2 regions of the Paraeggerthella hominis genome follow, and region 2 is predicted to be linked to the other one. Evidence: predicted binding sites of a transcription regulator. Region 2 holds the regulator's gene; the other holds the start of a gene.
The links. The regulator LexA, encoded in region 2, represses DNA repair genes until DNA is damaged. The targets are predictions, from matches to a motif close to CNAACANNTGTTNG.
Positions count from the first base shown of each region.

Region 1: the regulator LexA is predicted to act here: its motif matches at 6,039-6,052, upstream of LQE90_RS07195 (replication-associated recombination protein A).

Region 1 is NZ_JAJNOQ010000005.1:118,329-126,247, reverse strand. Features, by position in the region: gene LQE90_RS07225 (substrate-binding domain-containing protein) at 1-59, shown strand, start outside; gene pstC (phosphate ABC transporter permease subunit PstC) at 90-962, shown strand; gene pstA (phosphate ABC transporter permease PstA) at 962-1,930, shown strand; gene pstB (phosphate ABC transporter ATP-binding protein PstB) at 1,923-2,792, shown strand; gene LQE90_RS07205 (winged helix-turn-helix domain-containing protein) at 3,459-4,151, shown strand; gene LQE90_RS07200 (sensor histidine kinase) at 4,155-5,624, shown strand; gene LQE90_RS07195 (replication-associated recombination protein A) at 6,071-7,411, shown strand; gene LQE90_RS07190 (DUF948 domain-containing protein) at 7,516-7,919, shown strand, end outside.
Region 2 is NZ_JAJNOQ010000001.1:154,896-162,814, reverse strand. Features, by position in the region: gene LQE90_RS00720 (ATP-binding protein) at 1-1,080, shown strand, start outside; gene LQE90_RS00715 (stage V sporulation protein S) at 1,250-1,597, shown strand; gene miaB (tRNA (N6-isopentenyl adenosine(37)-C2)-methylthiotransferase MiaB) at 1,611-2,972, shown strand; gene miaA (tRNA (adenosine(37)-N6)-dimethylallyltransferase MiaA) at 2,965-3,921, shown strand; gene hflX (GTPase HflX) at 3,954-5,267, shown strand; gene lexA (transcriptional repressor LexA) at 5,443-6,081, opposite strand; gene LQE90_RS00690 (hypothetical protein) at 6,197-6,430, shown strand; gene nrdR (transcriptional regulator NrdR) at 6,566-7,021, shown strand; gene dut (dUTP diphosphatase) at 7,014-7,460, shown strand; gene LQE90_RS00675 (MerR family transcriptional regulator) at 7,576-7,919, shown strand, end outside.

The DNA of each region.
Region 1 (7,919 bases), on a different contig from region 2:
ATCAGGTGAAGGGCATCTACACCGGCCAGCTGACCACGTGGGAAGACGCGCTGGCCTAAGGGCGAGCGACGTAATCGAGTAGGACTCGCATGTCTCGCGTACACATCAAAGAAGGCATTGCGAAGGCGCTGTTCGTAGCTGCCGCGGGGATCTCGATCCTCGCGGTGGCCCTTATCTGCGTCTTCCTTTTTGCGAACGGCGTACCGGCTATCGCGCAGATCGGCCTTCCGGAATTTCTCTTCGGTACAACGTGGCGTCCGGCCAACGATATCTACGGCATCTTCCCCATGATCGTGGGCAGCGTATACGTAACGGCGGGCGCTATGGTGGTGGGCGTCCCTACGGGGCTTCTGTGCGCCATCTTCCTGTCCCGCTTCGCCAGCGGCAAGATCGCGGCGGTGCTCAAGCCGGGCGTGGAGCTTTTGGCGGGCATTCCGTCGGTCGTGTACGGCTTCTTCGGCCTGGTGATCATCGTGCCGTTCATTCGCGCTAACGCCCCGGCCGACGCTCCGGGCAACGGTTTGTCCTTGCTGGCGGCTGCCGTGCTTCTGGGCATCATGATCCTGCCCACTATCATCACCGTCGCGCAAAGCGCGCTCGACGCCGTTCCCAAGAAGTACTACGAAGGGGCGCTTGCTCTGGGCGCGGACCATGAACGTACGGTGTTTCGCGTTATCGTGCCCGCCGCCGTGTCCGGCATCATGGCCGCGGTGGTGCTGGGTGTGGGCCGCGCCATCGGCGAGACCATGGCCGTCATCATGGTCGCCGGCAACCAAACGCTCATTCCCGAGAGCATATTCAGCGGCGTGCGCACCATGACGGCGAATATCGTGCTGGAGATGGGCTACGCCGCCGATCTGCACCGCGGTGCGCTTGTTGCCACCGGCGTGGTGCTGTTCGTGTTCGTCTTGCTCATCACCATGTTGTTCAACGTCATCAAGAAGCGGGGTGAGATGAGGTAATGGCACCGAAATTGACTATTGCCTACGAATCCGGCGATGCGAGCCCCGTTGCGCCGTCCAATCCAAACGACCGCATCGACGCCTTGTTCGCAGCCGCGGAAACCCGCCATGGCAAAACCCGCCGCATCGTATCCGCCCTTCTGCGTTGGGTGGTGTACTTGGGCGCGTTGGTCACAGCCGCGGTGCTCTTGTTCCTGGTGGGCTATATTCTGGTGAACGGCGTACCGTACCTCACGCCGAGCCTGTTCGCATGGGAGTACACGTCCGATAACGTCTCGCTTATGCCGGCGCTGGTGAACACCCTGGTCATGGCTGGTCTTTCGCTGGTCATGGCGGTGCCTGTCGGCGTGGGGTCGGCAATCTATTTGGTGGAATACGCGAAGCGCGGCAGCAGGTTCGTGCAGATCGTGCGCACGACCACCGAAACGTTGCAAGGCATTCCCTCCATTATCTACGGCTTGTTCGGCATGCTGTTCTTCGTGACGGCCCTGCAATGGGGGCTGTCCCTTATGGCGGGCGCGTGCACGCTGGCCATCATGGTGCTTCCCGTGGTCATGCGCACCACCGAAGAGGCGCTGCTGGCCGTTCCCGACGCCTATCGCGAAGGCGGTTTCGGCTTGGGGGCCGGTCGCCTGCGCACGGTGTTTCGCTGCGTGCTGCCCACGGCCGTTCCGGGTATTCTGGGCGGCGTTATTTTGGCGCTCGGCCGCTGCGTCGGCGAGGTGGCGGCTCTTATCTTCACGGCGGGCTCCATTGCTCAGATCCCCAATTTCCTGGATGCGGGCGCCATGGCCGTGTTCGATTCAACGCGCACGCTGGCCGTGCACATGTACGTGCTTGCCAGCGAGGGCCTGCACGTGAACGAAACGTACGCTACGGCGGTGGTCTTGCTGATCATGGTGGTGCTGCTCAACTTGATGGCCACCTTCGCCGCGAAGAAGATGAACAAGGGAGGCAAAGATGATTAATGCCACGCTCGAAAAGACCGCCGATCAGGTGATCGTCAACCCCACCTACATGCCCACCGCTCAAGGTCAGGCTGCGGACCGTCGCGCGAAGGCCAAGGCGCCGTCCAACGCTCCCGCCAAAATGAGCGTGCGCGACCTTGACCTGTACTACAAGGACTTCCATGCGCTGAAAAGCATCAACCTGGATTTTCCCAAGAACCAGGTGACGGCTCTTATCGGGCCGTCCGGCTGCGGCAAGTCCACGCTGCTCAAGTCGCTCAATCGCATGAACGATCTGGTGGAGGGCTGTCGCGTTGAAGGCGAGATCGCCCTCGACGGCGAGGACGCGTACCGTTCCATCGACGTGAACAACCTGCGCCGCCGCGTGGGCATGGTGTTCCAGCAGCCCAATCCCTTTCCTATGAGCGTGTACGACAACGTGGCGTTCGGGCCGCGCACGCACGGCGTCAAAAACCGTGCCGACCTGGACGAGATCGTCGAGCAGAGCCTGCGCGACGCCGCCATCTGGGACGAGCTCAAAGATCGCCTGAAGAAGAACGCGCTGGGCTTGTCCGGCGGACAGCAGCAGCGCCTGTGCATCGCCCGTGCGCTCGCCGTTCGTCCCGAGGTGCTGCTCATGGACGAGTCCACCAGCGCGCTCGACCCCATCTCCACGGCCAAGATCGAGGACTTGGTAGGCGAGCTCAAAAGCAAGTACACCGTCATCATGGTTACGCACAATATGCTGCAAGCGCTGCGCGTGTCCGACAAAACGGCGTTTTTCCTGCTGGGCGAGATGGTGGAGGCTGGCGATACCGACGACATCTTCACCAACCCGAACGATCCTCGCACTGCCGACTACGTCGCTGGGCGGTTCGGCTAGGCCGAGCGGCGTGCGAGGCGGCCGGCGATTGGGCGTTCCGGCCGCCTTTCGCGTGGGGGCGAGACGCCCGCGCGAGGGCGTCTCGTGCGGAGGCGACCCGCGTGCGGAGGGGCCGCCCTTGCGGGGCTGCCTCGTGCGGAGGTGACCCGCGTGCGGCTACTCCGCTTTCGATCGCAAGGACCGTCTCGCCCCTGCGCGGGTCCCGGCGTCGGCTCTGCCGTGGACGCCGCGAGCTTTTTGCGCCGGGACCCTCGGGCTGCTCGGCCGTTTCGACAGCGGATGCCGCAAAACTTGGTACAGAATCACGGGCCTGCGCTCCTTGAGCAGCCCATTACTTGCGGTTATTTTGAGCGCTTGCATCAACAGGCCAGGTCATCGAAGCTCGACGGATTCGGCGGTTGCTGAAGGCGCTTATCCAAGAGCGCAGACCCGCGATTCCGCGCCAAGTTCGGAGGTTTCCGCCGCCAGAAGAGCCTCCTGCCCGTTCGCAAACCTCGTCCCGCTCGGCTGCGCGGACGCCGTGGGGCGACCTTGGGGTTCGGCGAGCTGCCGAGGGCATGACCCCTGCACCACTTTACGCAAATTTGACTCGCTCGTTGCCCCGTTGGCAAGCACGCTGCTTTACAATGGGCCGAAACGACCGAAGCTGCCACCCGGGAGCCATCAATGATTTACTACGTAGAAGACGATACCAACATCCGCGACCTTACGGTGTACGCGCTCAAGCAGGCGGGATTCGAGGCCGAGGGGTTCGCTGCGGCCGGCGAGTTCTTCGCAGCCTGCCGCGAGCGCGTGCCGGAGCTGGTTCTTTTGGACATCATGCTGCCCGAGATCGACGGGTTGGAAATCCTGCACATGCTGCGCGAGGACGCCAGCACGAAGCATCTGCCCGTCATGATGCTTACCGCCAAGGGAACGGAGTTCGATACCGTGTGTGGGCTCGATGCCGGCGCCGACGATTACCTGGCGAAGCCTTTCGGCATGATGGAACTGGTGTCGCGCGTGAACGCGCTTATGCGTCGCGCCTCCGCGCCGGCGGTCATTCCCGATGACGACATGGCATGCGGCCCGATCGAGCTGTGCGTTTCGGCCCATACGGTGTCGGTGGACGGTCAGCCGGTCACGCTCACGCTCAAGGAGTTCGACCTGCTGCATACGCTCATGAAGAACGCGGGGCACGTGCTGTCGCGTCGGCAGCTGCTCGAGGACGTGTGGGGCATGACGTACGTGGGCGAGACGCGCACGGTGGACGTTCATATCCAAACGCTGCGCCAGAAGCTCTCGGCGGTTCGCGAAGGCGCCGATTCCTGCATTAAAACGGTGCGTGGCGTTGGCTATTGCATCAAGCAGCCTTCTTAAGCTATGAGTCCCACGCATTTTACGGTGAAGAGCCTTTCAGGGAAAATCTTCTCGAGCGTCCTTGCGTTCACGTTGGGCATTATCTTGGTGCTGGCCGTGGTCATGACCACCATTTATTACTTGTCCTACGAGCACGACGCCGAGGCGGAAATCGCCGCGAACGCGCAGAACGCCGCCACGTATCTGAACGCCACGCCTACGTCGGCCAACCTTCCTGCGCTCGAGGAGCAGTTCTCGGGGCTGACCCGCTACACGCTGATCAGCGCGGACGGAACGGTGCTCTTCGACAGCGCTGCCGACACGTCGCACATGGACAACCATGCCGACCGCCCCGAAGTGCAGGAGGCTGCGAAGTCGGGCGAGGCCGTGACCATGCGTTATTCGGAAACGCTTGGAACCGACACCGTGTACGCGGCCGTGAAGCTTGACGACGGCACGTTCGTGCGCCTGTCCGAGACGCGTCATTCGCTGTTGTCGTTTCTGGGCGACATGCTCATGCCGGTTCTGGTGGCGCTCGTCATCGCCGTGGCCTTGGTGTTCTTGCTGTCCAAAGAGCTTACGAAGCGCATCATGAAGCCTATCGATGCGCTCGATTTCTCCAGCCCGCTCGAAAACGAGATCTACGAAGAGATGGACCCGTTGCTTATTCGCATCGACGAGCAGCAGCGCCAGCTCAAGCAGCAAAACCGCGAGCTTGCCGAGGCGGAGAACATGCGCCGTGATTTCTCGAGCAACGTGAGCCACGAGATGAAAACTCCCTTGCAGGTTATCTCCGGCTACGCCGAGCTCATGAAGAACGACATGGTGCAGCCGGCTGATCGCCAGAAGTTCGCCGCGCTCATCTACGACGAGGCTCAGGCCATGCGCTCGCTCATCAACGACGTGCTGACCTTGTCGAAGCTTGACGAATCGGCGTTCGGCAAAGAAGGCGCGTCCGTGATCGACCTGCACGGCGTGGCGCAGCGCGTGGCGGGGCGCTTGTCCAGCTTTGCCGCCGACCAGAACGTGAGCGTGAGCGTTGAGGGCGGTCGCGCGTGCATTGCCGGAAGCGAGACGCTCGCAGAGGAAATGCTCTACAACCTGATCGAGAACGGTATTCGTTACAACCATGAGGGCGGAAGCGTGACCATGTCGGTCGGGCTGGAAATGGTGAAGGCTCCCCGCGTTTCGGAGCGGACGGGGCGGATCGAAAGCCCTTCTCAGCGCCACGCTGCAAGCGAAGGCCAGCCCCTGGTCCAGAAACAGGCGGTTGTTCGGGTGACGGATACGGGTCCGGGCATTCCCGAGGAGATGCACGACAAGATCTTCGAGCGGTTCTTCCGCGTGGACAAAAGCCGGTCCAAGGAGACGGGCGGCACGGGCCTGGGCCTTGCCATCGTCAAGCACGCGGTCATCCACCACGGGGGAACGATCACGGTGGAAAGCGCCGAAGGCAAGGGGACTACCTTTGTGCTTCGGTTCCCGGCGGAATAGCGTCGAAGGCGGCCGGTGGCGACGCTGAAGGGGTTGGCGCCGGGGCGGGGAAGTCGAACTGATCCTCGTGCGGGGCGCACGAGGATGCGGGCGGTTCCGCGCTCGAGAAGATTGCCGAGTCAGTGATTTTGCAAGAAGAAAGCCCTACCCCCGGCCAGAAGGATGAACCCACCTCAAAAGGTGGGTGCTCGCAGTTCGCTTCCTGGCTTTCGCATCGACGGATGCGAATCTCCATTCCACGCACTATCTTGAGCTCCCTCGTGTATTAGCATCGGTCCATCGCAAAGTATGGCTTCGAGGGCAGGACCTGTACTTGAGTATATGGGCATCGAATGCAAAATAAAGTCTTGACATATATTTTCATGAAAAGGATCTCGAAAACAGCAGAGCCTGATTCGAAAAGCAGCTTCTAGGCAAACAAGCGTTCGCATGGTACCATACGAACCATGGATACCTTATTTACAGCAATGGAGAACGAACGGAAGTCCCAAGTGGCGCCTCTGGCGGTGCGCATGCGTCCGCGCACACTCGAAGAAGTGGTCGGGCAAGAAGAGGCCGTCGGTCCGGGAAGCTGGCTGCGCAACGCGATCGAGCAGGATCGCCTGAGCTCGGTTATCCTGTTCGGACCTGCGGGAACGGGCAAAACGTCGCTTGCCCACGTCATCGCGGAAACCACAAAGGCAACGTTTGTGGAGGTGTCGGCCATCGGCGGAACCGTTTCGGACCTCAGGCGCGAGATCGACGCAGCCGAAAAGCGCTTGTCCATGAGCGGTCTGCGCACCATCCTCTTCGTCGACGAGATCCATCGTTTCAACCGCAGCCAGCAAGACACCTTGCTGCATGCGGTGGAGGATCGTGTGGTGGTGTTGGTGGGCGCTACCACGGAAAACCCGTTTTTCGAGGTGAACTCGGCGCTGATCAGCCGTTCCCGGGTGGTCGAGCTGCACGGGCTGTCCGACGAGGAGATCGTTCGTCTGGTGAACCGTGCCGTTGCGGACGAACGGGGCCTGGCAGGTCTTTACCGGCTCGATGCCAAGGCGCTGCAGGCGATCGTGCTCCTGGCGGGAGGGGACGGGCGCACTGCGCTCACCACGCTCGAGCTTGCGGCGGGCATGGTGGAGCCGAGAACCTCGAAGGCTCCGGCCACCGTTTCGGAGGAAGCTGTGCGTGCCGCCACGCCGCATCGCGCGCTTCCTTACGACAAGAACAAGGACATGCACTACGACGTTATTTCCGCGTTCATCAAATCCATGCGCGGAAGCGACCCCGATGCCGCCCTGTATTGGCTTGCCCGCATGATCGACGGGGGAGAAGACCCCAAGTTCATTGCGCGCCGCATGTTCATCGCTGCTTCCGAAGACATTGGAAACGCCGATCCTCAAGCGCTGCTTATTGCCGAGGCGGCGTTCAAATCGGCCGAGGTGATCGGCTATCCCGAATGCCGCATCAACCTGGCTCAGGCGGCGATCTACTTGGCCCTCGCCCCGAAAAGCAACGCGGCCGAGGCTGGCATCGACGCCGCGCTGGCCGAAGTGCGCAACGGCCCTCTGCGCAACGTGCCGGACCATTTGCGCGATCGGCACCGTCCGGGATCGGAGCAGTACGGCGTGTACAAGTACCCGCACAGCTATCCAAGCGGGTGGGTTGCCCAGCGCTACCTGCCCGACGGCTTGGAGCGGGGGTGCTTCTATCGTTCCAGCGACCGCGGATGGGAGGCGTATCGCAGCGAAGCCGCTGCTCGGGATCGCCTTTCTTCAGGAGAAAACCCCACGTCGCGCGAAAGGTAACCGATTTCCAACTCCTGTGAACGAGGGGTGGAAAGGCGGAGTGGTCTCGTTAGAATCAAAACCGATCGTGCTATAGTGTAGGCTTCGGAAACAGGAGGCTTCTCGTGGAATTCAGCGAACTTATCAACGTGGCGTTGCCGGTTGTCTACGTGATCGTCGGGGCGCTTCTCGTATGGCTGGCCGTCGAGTTGATTATGACGGTGCGCAAAGCGCGCCAGACGGTCGAGGACCTGCACAAGCAGGTCGAGCCCACCCTTGCAAGCGTCGAGCGCATAACCGCGTCTTTGGAGCCGGTGGCGGCGAAGGTCGATCCGCTGGTTGACCGCGTGTCGCTGACGGTGGATGCCGCAAACCTTGAGCTTATGCGAGTCGATCAGATTCTCGAAGACGTAAACGAGATCACCGACACCGTGTCCTCTGCCGTCGAGGCTGTCGATACGGTGACGAACGCCCCTATGGAGCTGGTGAACTCCGTTACCAACCGCGTGCGCAGCGCCTTCAAGCCGCG
Region 2 (7,919 bases):
AGCTTCATCGAGGACGTCTGCGGCGAAAGCCATCTCCGGGTCGAAACCGACCTCGGGGATGGCTTCGTCCGTTTGAGGAGCGCAGAAGCCGAGCGGCGCCAAGCTGCGCACGACATACGGTCAACGGAAGACATCGTTATCGAGATGTTGAGAAACGCACGCGATGCTCATGCGCGCAGTATCTTCCTTGCGGTTACCCGCGAGGATCGGCGGCGGAAACTGGTCATGATCGACGATGGAGACGGCGTTCCCCCTTCCATGCACGAGCGCATCTTCGAGCCGCGCGTTACCTCGAAGCTCGACACTATGTCCATGGATAAATGGGGCGTCCACGGACGCGGCATGGCTTTGTACTCTATTGCCGTCAATTCCGAGTCTGCGTACGTAGCAGCTTCGGATTCGGGCAAAGGGTCTTCGCTGTACGTCGAGACGAATCTGGACAAGGTGGGGGAGAAGACCGATCAGTCGAGTTTCCCCACGTTCGAGCGAAATGAATCGGGGAACGTGGTCGTACGCGGTCCTAAAAACATACTGCGTACGGCATGCGAGTTCGCCATTGAAAGCAGAACAAGCTGCACGGTGTACCTGGGATCCGCTACGGACGTGGCCGCCACGCTGTACGCCTTCGGGCTTGCTTCGCTGACCTCGTCGGCAAGGGCGTTTTGCAAAGAGCCATCCCGCCTTCCTGTCAGCAAGCGGTTGTCGGTGTGCGCCGACCCCGCTTCGTTCGCACAGGAAGCGGCTCGATTGGGCCTTGAATTGTCCGAGCGAAGCGCGCGGCGCATCATGGACGGAGAAATAGCCCCGTTATCGCCGCTTATCGATCGAATTCGCATTGAGGCTGTTGCAGAACCCGACAACACCCCGACGGCTCCGCGCAACGTGCGCGATCATGCAGCTGCACAGGATGCGCGCGGCTTGAAAATCGCCACCGAGGATTTGGAGATCTTCTCGAAGCGCGTTGCCGCAGCTTTCGAAGACGTGGCGCGCGATTACTACCTCGAATCGGGGGTAAGCCCGGAGGTTCGCGTTGGGAAGGACTGCATTCGTATCACCATTCCTATTGCCAAGTTGCGATAACGCCTAGATGCCCTGATCGCTTCGAGTTCTCCATGGTTTCGGTATACCCGCAGGTTGCACGCCATAGATCGAATGGGTAGAATGTTGAATGCATAAACATTGCAGGCTGAGCGAAGCATATTTATCGAACTAAACGCACGCGTAACGGACCAAACGAAAAAGGATATGCATGTCCACTACAGAGCATAAGCCAGACGTCGGCTGCCTGAAGGTGTCGTCGAAATCGTCGCCCGCTTCCGTAGCGGGTGCCATCGCCGGCATGGTGAAGGACGGCGTTTCCGTCGAGATTCAAGCTGTGGGAGCGGGAGCCGTCAATCAGGCGGTCAAAGCCATCGCTATTTCTCGAGGGTTTCTGTCGCCTATTGGAATCGAAATCGCTTGCGTCCCTTCGTTCGCCGACATCGTAATCGACGGCGAGTACCGCACCGCAATCCGATTCGCGGTAGATCCTCGCTATACGCGCGGCGTCGGAGCTTCCGTTTCCGACGAGCGTCGCGACTCCCTTTCCGACCTCTAAGATAGACGAGCCTATGCAAACTCCCTTTATGAACTTGACGTTCTGCATCCGTACGTTCGGATGCCAAATGAACAAGCATGATTCCGAGCGTATTGCCGGGATGCTCGAGGGCTTAGGGGCCCTCATGGTGGATTCCATCGAGGATGCGGACATCGTCGCGTTCATGACGTGCTGCGTTCGCGAAGCGGCCGATACGCGCCTGTACGGCCAAGTCGCCTCGCTCAAGAATATCCCGCTGCGCGAAGGCACGCCGCTTTCCAAACGCGTTGTGGCCGTTGGAGGCTGCATCGGCCAGCGCGACGGCGAGAAGCTTACCGAAGAACTGCCTCATCTTGATGTGGTGTTCGGAACGCACAATCTAGGATCGCTGCCATGCCTTTTGCAAGCAGCTATAGAAGAGGGCGGCCATCAGGTGGAAGTGCTCGATGCGGCCTCTTCGTTTCCGACCGAGCTGCCCACGGCGCGCGAGCACGAATGGGCGGCCTGGCTTCCCATCACCATCGGCTGCAACAACTTCTGCTCTTACTGCATCGTGCCGTACGTGCGCGGGCGGGAGAAGTCGCGTCCGCTCGAGGACATCGTCAGCGAAGCCGAGCGGTATGTGGCTGCCGGCGTAAAAGAGATCACGCTGTTGGGTCAAAACGTAAATTCGTACGGTCGCGATCTGTATGGATCGCCTCGTTTCGCGCAGGTGCTCGATGCGCTCGACGCAACGGGAATCGAGCGGCTCCGCTTTGCCACGAGCCATCCGAAGGATTTGACCGACGAGGTGATCGCGAAATTCGGTTCGCTACGCTCTCTTATGCCTGCTTTGCATCTTCCGGTTCAGTCCGGGTCCGATGCCGTCTTAGCTGCGATGAATCGTCGCTACACGCGCGAGCACTACCGGGGCCTTATCGCCAAACTGCGCGACGCCTGCCCCGATATTGCGCTGTCGACCGACATCATCGTAGGCTTTCCGGGAGAGACCGCCAAGGATTTCGAAGATACCTACCGATTGCTTGACGAGGTGGGCTACCACCAGGTGTTCACGTTCATCTATTCGAAGCGCGAAGGCACGCCTGCCGCTTCCATGGACGATAGCACCCCGCGCGAGGTTATCCAGCAGCGTTTCGATCGCTTGGTGGACCTTGTGCAGGACAAGGCGTTCGAGGCGAATCAGAAAGACCTGGGAGCTACGGTGGATGTGCTGGTAGAGGGCGGATCGAAGCGCGACGAAACCCTTCTGACGGGCAAGAGCCCGAAGAACCAAACCGTTCACGCAGCTGTTCCTGCAGGGCTTTCGGTGAAGAGCCTGACCGGCCAAACGGTACGCGTGCGCATCGACGAAGCGAAAACGTGGTATCTGGCAGGCGAGGTTGTAGACGGTGTTTAGCCTTTCGGCCCCCGTTGTATGCGTCGTAGGTCCCACGGCATCGGGCAAGACTGCGCTTGCGCAAGCGCTTGCTTTCGAATTGAACGGCGAAGTGGTCAGCGCCGATTCGATGCAAGTGTATCGCGGTATGGACATCGGCACGGGAAAGCTCCCTGTTCGGGATCGCATCGTGGCCCACCACGGATTCGACTTGGTCGACCCGGGCGAGCCTTATTCGGCGGCGTTGTTCCAGGCGTATGCGCGAGATTGTTTTCTTGACGTCGACGCGCGCGGACGAAGAAGCGTGCTCTGCGGCGGTACGGGGTTTTATGTGCGCGCAGCGATAGACGATTACGATTTTCCCAAAGGCGAGCAGGTCGGCAATCTTGTACGAGATCGTTGCAATCGCATTGCGCAGGAACAAGGCCTTGAAGCTCTATGGAATCTTCTTGCGGATCGCGACAAGGAGAGCGCCGCTTTGATTCCGCCTGCCGACGTGAAGCGCGTTGCTCGTGCCTTCGAACTTCTCGAGGACGGTACGACGTATGCCAAACAGCGCGCCAAACTTGCGCAGTTGCCGCAATGCGTTCCCGCCGTGTTCGTGGGGTTGGCGGTCGATCCCGATGTTCTTCGCGCTCGGATCGACGCACGTGTCGACCAGATGATCGAAGACGGCTTGGTCGACGAAGTGAAGCATCTGCTCCAAAAAGGGTTCAGAAACGGAATCACGGCTCCGCAGGCTATCGGGTACAAAGAGATCGTTGCCGCGCTTGACGGTGAAACTACCATGGAGGAAGCGATTCTCAGTATCAAAACGGCAACGCACCGGTACGCTAAGCGACAACGTACCTGGTTTCGCAAAGATACGCGCATCCGCTGGATCGATGCAAACGCTCCCGATGTGCGTGCGATGCTGCGCGCGTCTTTAGCGGTTCTCGAAGAAGCTCAACCGCTTGCAAGCGGTTGTTGAAGATAGCGATGTTCTCTGGGAAGGATGGCTTGATGTCCGATTTCGAAGCAGTGATTACGCGCGGCATGACGCCTACTGCCGAAGTACGGCGCGAACGGGCCGTTCTTGTGGGGGTCGACCGACCCGGAACCGCATGGCCCTTAGCCTCGTCGCTTGCAGAACTCGAGCGGTTGGTAGATACGGCGGGAGCCGACGTCGTCGCCAGCACGACGCAAAAGCTCGAGGCGCCGAATCCTCGCACCTTCGTAGGCACGGGCAAAGCCGAGGAAGTTGCCGAGCTCGCACGCGCCCATGCTGCGGACCTCGTCGTTTTCGACGATGAACTGACGCCTTCTCAGCAGGCGAATCTGGAGAAGGTGGTAGGGCGCGATGTGAAGGTCATCGACAGAACGGCCCTTATCCTGGACATCTTCGCCTTGCATGCAACCAGCAAGGAAGGTCGTCTGCAGGTGCGGCTAGCTCAAAACCAGTACTTGCTACCTCGCCTACGCGGCATGTGGGCCCACTTGGCATCGAACCGCATGGGCGGCGGTGTGGGATCGCGCTTTGGCGAAGGCGAGAGCCAGCTCGAAGTCGACCGGCGCATGGTTCGCAAGCGAATCACTTCGATCAAGCGCGAGCTCAAGCATCTTTCTGAAGTGCGTGCGGTGCAGCGTGAAAGTCGCTACGAGAGCGGCATGTTCAAGGTGGCGTTGGCGGGCTATACGAATGCGGGTAAATCGAGCTTGCTCAATCGTCTGACGAAGGCCGATGTGCTTGCGTACGACAAGCTGTTCGCCACGCTGGACTCCACGACGCGCAAGTTCGAGCTTCCTGAAGGCCGGGAAATAACCATCACCGATACGGTCGGGTTCATTCAAAAGCTTCCGACGACGCTTGTCGAGGCGTTCAAATCGACGCTTGATGAGATTACGGGCGCGGATTTGGTACTGCATGTAGTGGATGCTTCTTCAGAGGAATACCAAGGTCAGATAGATGCCGTCGATGCCATTCTGGGTCAAATTGGCGCTCAAGATCTTCAGCGCATTCTCGTGTTCAATAAATGCGACCTGCTTGACCAGGAGCATCAACATGCGCTCGAGACGCGTCATGCTCAGACTCGGTTCGTTTCCGCCGAAACAGGGGAGGGGATCGCGGGGCTGATCGAGCATATCGCGCGCGTTGCTTCCGCGCATGACGATCACCTGAGCGTGTTGCTACCGTACCACCGGGGGGATCTTGTTTCGCTTGCGCACGAGCGTTGCCATATTCTATCGGAGACCCACGAAGAGCAGGGAACGAAGATCACCATGCTGGCATCGCCTTCGTTTTCCGGATTGTTCGCGCCGTTCGTTTGCGAAGAATAAAACAACGGGCAGTTTCCAGGTCGCGTGCTTGCTGCATCATGCGAATCCTTGCTAACCGCATCGCAGCACACGAGAAGATCTGCGCGTCAGGCCCATGTTAGAGTTGCTCTAACATGGGCCTGAAATCGTTTCGCCACCATAAGGGAGTGCGTCTCTCTCGAAAAACCGCTTACGCTTAAAGACGGCGAAACACTGCGACTACTTTGCCCGCGATGGAGCAATCTCGGGTGATGATGGGATCCATGGAGGAGTTCTCCGGTTGCAGCCGAATATGATCCTGCTCTTTAAAGAAGCGCTTGACAGTTGCACCGTCGTCGATAATCGCCACGACGATATCCCCGTTGTTCGCAACGGGTTGCTCTTTCACTACAACATAGTCACCGTCGTTGATCCCGGCTTCAATCATGCTTTCCCCGCGAACCGATAAAAGGAACGAGGGAGAATCCCCCACTATATCGGTCGGGAGAGAGATGGTGTCAGTAATGTTCTCTTCCGCAAGGATGGGAGAGCCTGCTGCAACGTTTCCGACCAGCGGAACGTTCACGACCTTGCTGAAACTCGGCTGCACGACGTTCGTTGCAAGCGCAGCATCTTCAAGAGGATAGGTAAGCGCTATAGAACGGGATTTGAGCGGGTCGCGCTTGATAAGCCCCTTGTCTTCAAGCGCTTTCAAGTGAACGTGCACTGTGGAAGGGGAGGAGAGCCCCAAGCTTTGGCAAACCTCGCGCACGGTAGGGCCGTACCCCTTTTCGCGAATGCACTCTTCAATGCAATCAAGTACAGCCTGTTGGCGCTTCGTCACTTTTTCGGACATACTCCATCCTTTCCTAAAAGCGAACAAATGTTTTGATTTTATGTTGACATGAACCTTTGTTCGCTCTATTATATACGCGAACAAAGGTTCTACGCAAGGGCAAGGAGGCAGAAAGATGAAGAATTTCGAGGTGCGCTACCCGACTGACGGCACGTCTGATGGTTTTGAAGTTCGATCGATTTCTGCCTCCCGCCCAGGATCATGCGGTACGCTCCAAGGCTTTGTTCGGACTTTACGGCAGGGCAATTGTCGCGGGCGGGCTTATGATCGCTTTAATACGGGGCAGGCCGTTGCGGGTGGAATTGTTCTTACGGCTTGTTCTTTTGCCGGCGTGCTCTTGAGCTTGTAACTGAGACGGTTTTCAAGCGGCGCATGTGATTGCACAGTGGAGGCGTTGGTTTTCTTGCAGTGATCAAAGAACGCGATTGAACCACTATATGTAGTATGTTAGGCTAGGGTAAATTCGAGAGAAGGAGTCCAGCCTATGCGTTGCCCAGCCTGTGGAAATCCTGAATCGAAGGTTGTCGATTCCCGACCTTCCGAAGACGGCACGGCTATACGGCGCCGTCGCGAATGTCTTGATTGCGGCCGACGATTCACCACGTACGAACGACTAGGCGACAACCCCTTGCTCATAATCAAAACGGACGGATCGTCCGAAGCGTACGACCGTCAAAAGCTCATGCGCGGCTTGCTTATGGCATGCGCGAAAAGGCCTATATCGCCTGAACAAATCGGATCGCTTATCGACAGTATAGAGAGCGAGCTCCGCAACGCCTCCAAGAGCGAGATTAAATCGAAAGAACTAGGCGATATGGCGCTTGTCCGTCTAGCTAAGCTTGACGATGTGGCTTACGTTCGCTTTGCGAGCGTGTACAAGGACTTTCAGAACGTCGAAGAATTCTCGGCTGCACTTGAAGGGTTGCGATACCATGACTGACCTTACAATACCAGTAAAACAGCTCGATCCCAGTTTACCCGTACCCGCGTATGCCTACGCAGGCGATGCGGGAGTTGATTTGCGCGCAACCTGCGATGATGTGCTGCAACCTTTTGAACGAAAGCTTGTTCCCTGCGGCCTTGCGATGGCAATACCGCAAGGCTACGCGGGCTTCGTCCTTCCGCGAAGCGGGCTGGCCATTAAGCACGGCATTTCCCTGGTGAATGCACCCGGTTTGATCGACAGCAACTATAGAGGGGAGATAAAGGCGGTTCTCGTGAATCTCGATCCCCAAACGCCGTTTGAAATCAAGCGCGGCGATCGTATTGCTCAGTTGGTTGTCATGAAGGTTCCGGACATCGCTTTCGAGTCGGCCGATGAGCTTCCTGAGAGCAGCAGGGGCGCGGGTGGTTTCGGCAGCAGCGGAGTGCGTTCGTAAGACAATGCGATCAGCTTAGAGTTACTCTAAGCTGCAGTACAAAAGTACTTAGAGTTACTCTAAGTACTCGAATTCTCGACTGAATAGACTAGGACACGAACGAAAGGGATCCGACGTGAGCGGCGTGCCATGTTACAGCATAAGCGACGTTGTCGACACGACGGGTATTTCTGCATTTACGATTCGCTATTACGATAAGTGCGGCTTCTTTCCAGATCTCGCGCGTGATCATCGTGGTGTGCGTTCGTTTTCACACGCTGACATCACGCAATTGCTGTTTGTGGATGCATTGAGAAAAAGTGGGCTTTCAATCGAGGGTATTCAGTACTTCGTGAAGCTGCAGAAACGCGGCGTTGCGACGCAGGCTGAACGCTTGGAAATCGTCAAAGACCAGGAAACTGTCCTCGAGTACCAGATCAGCGAATTGAAGGAAAGCTTGAAGCGCTTGCATGCAGCGAG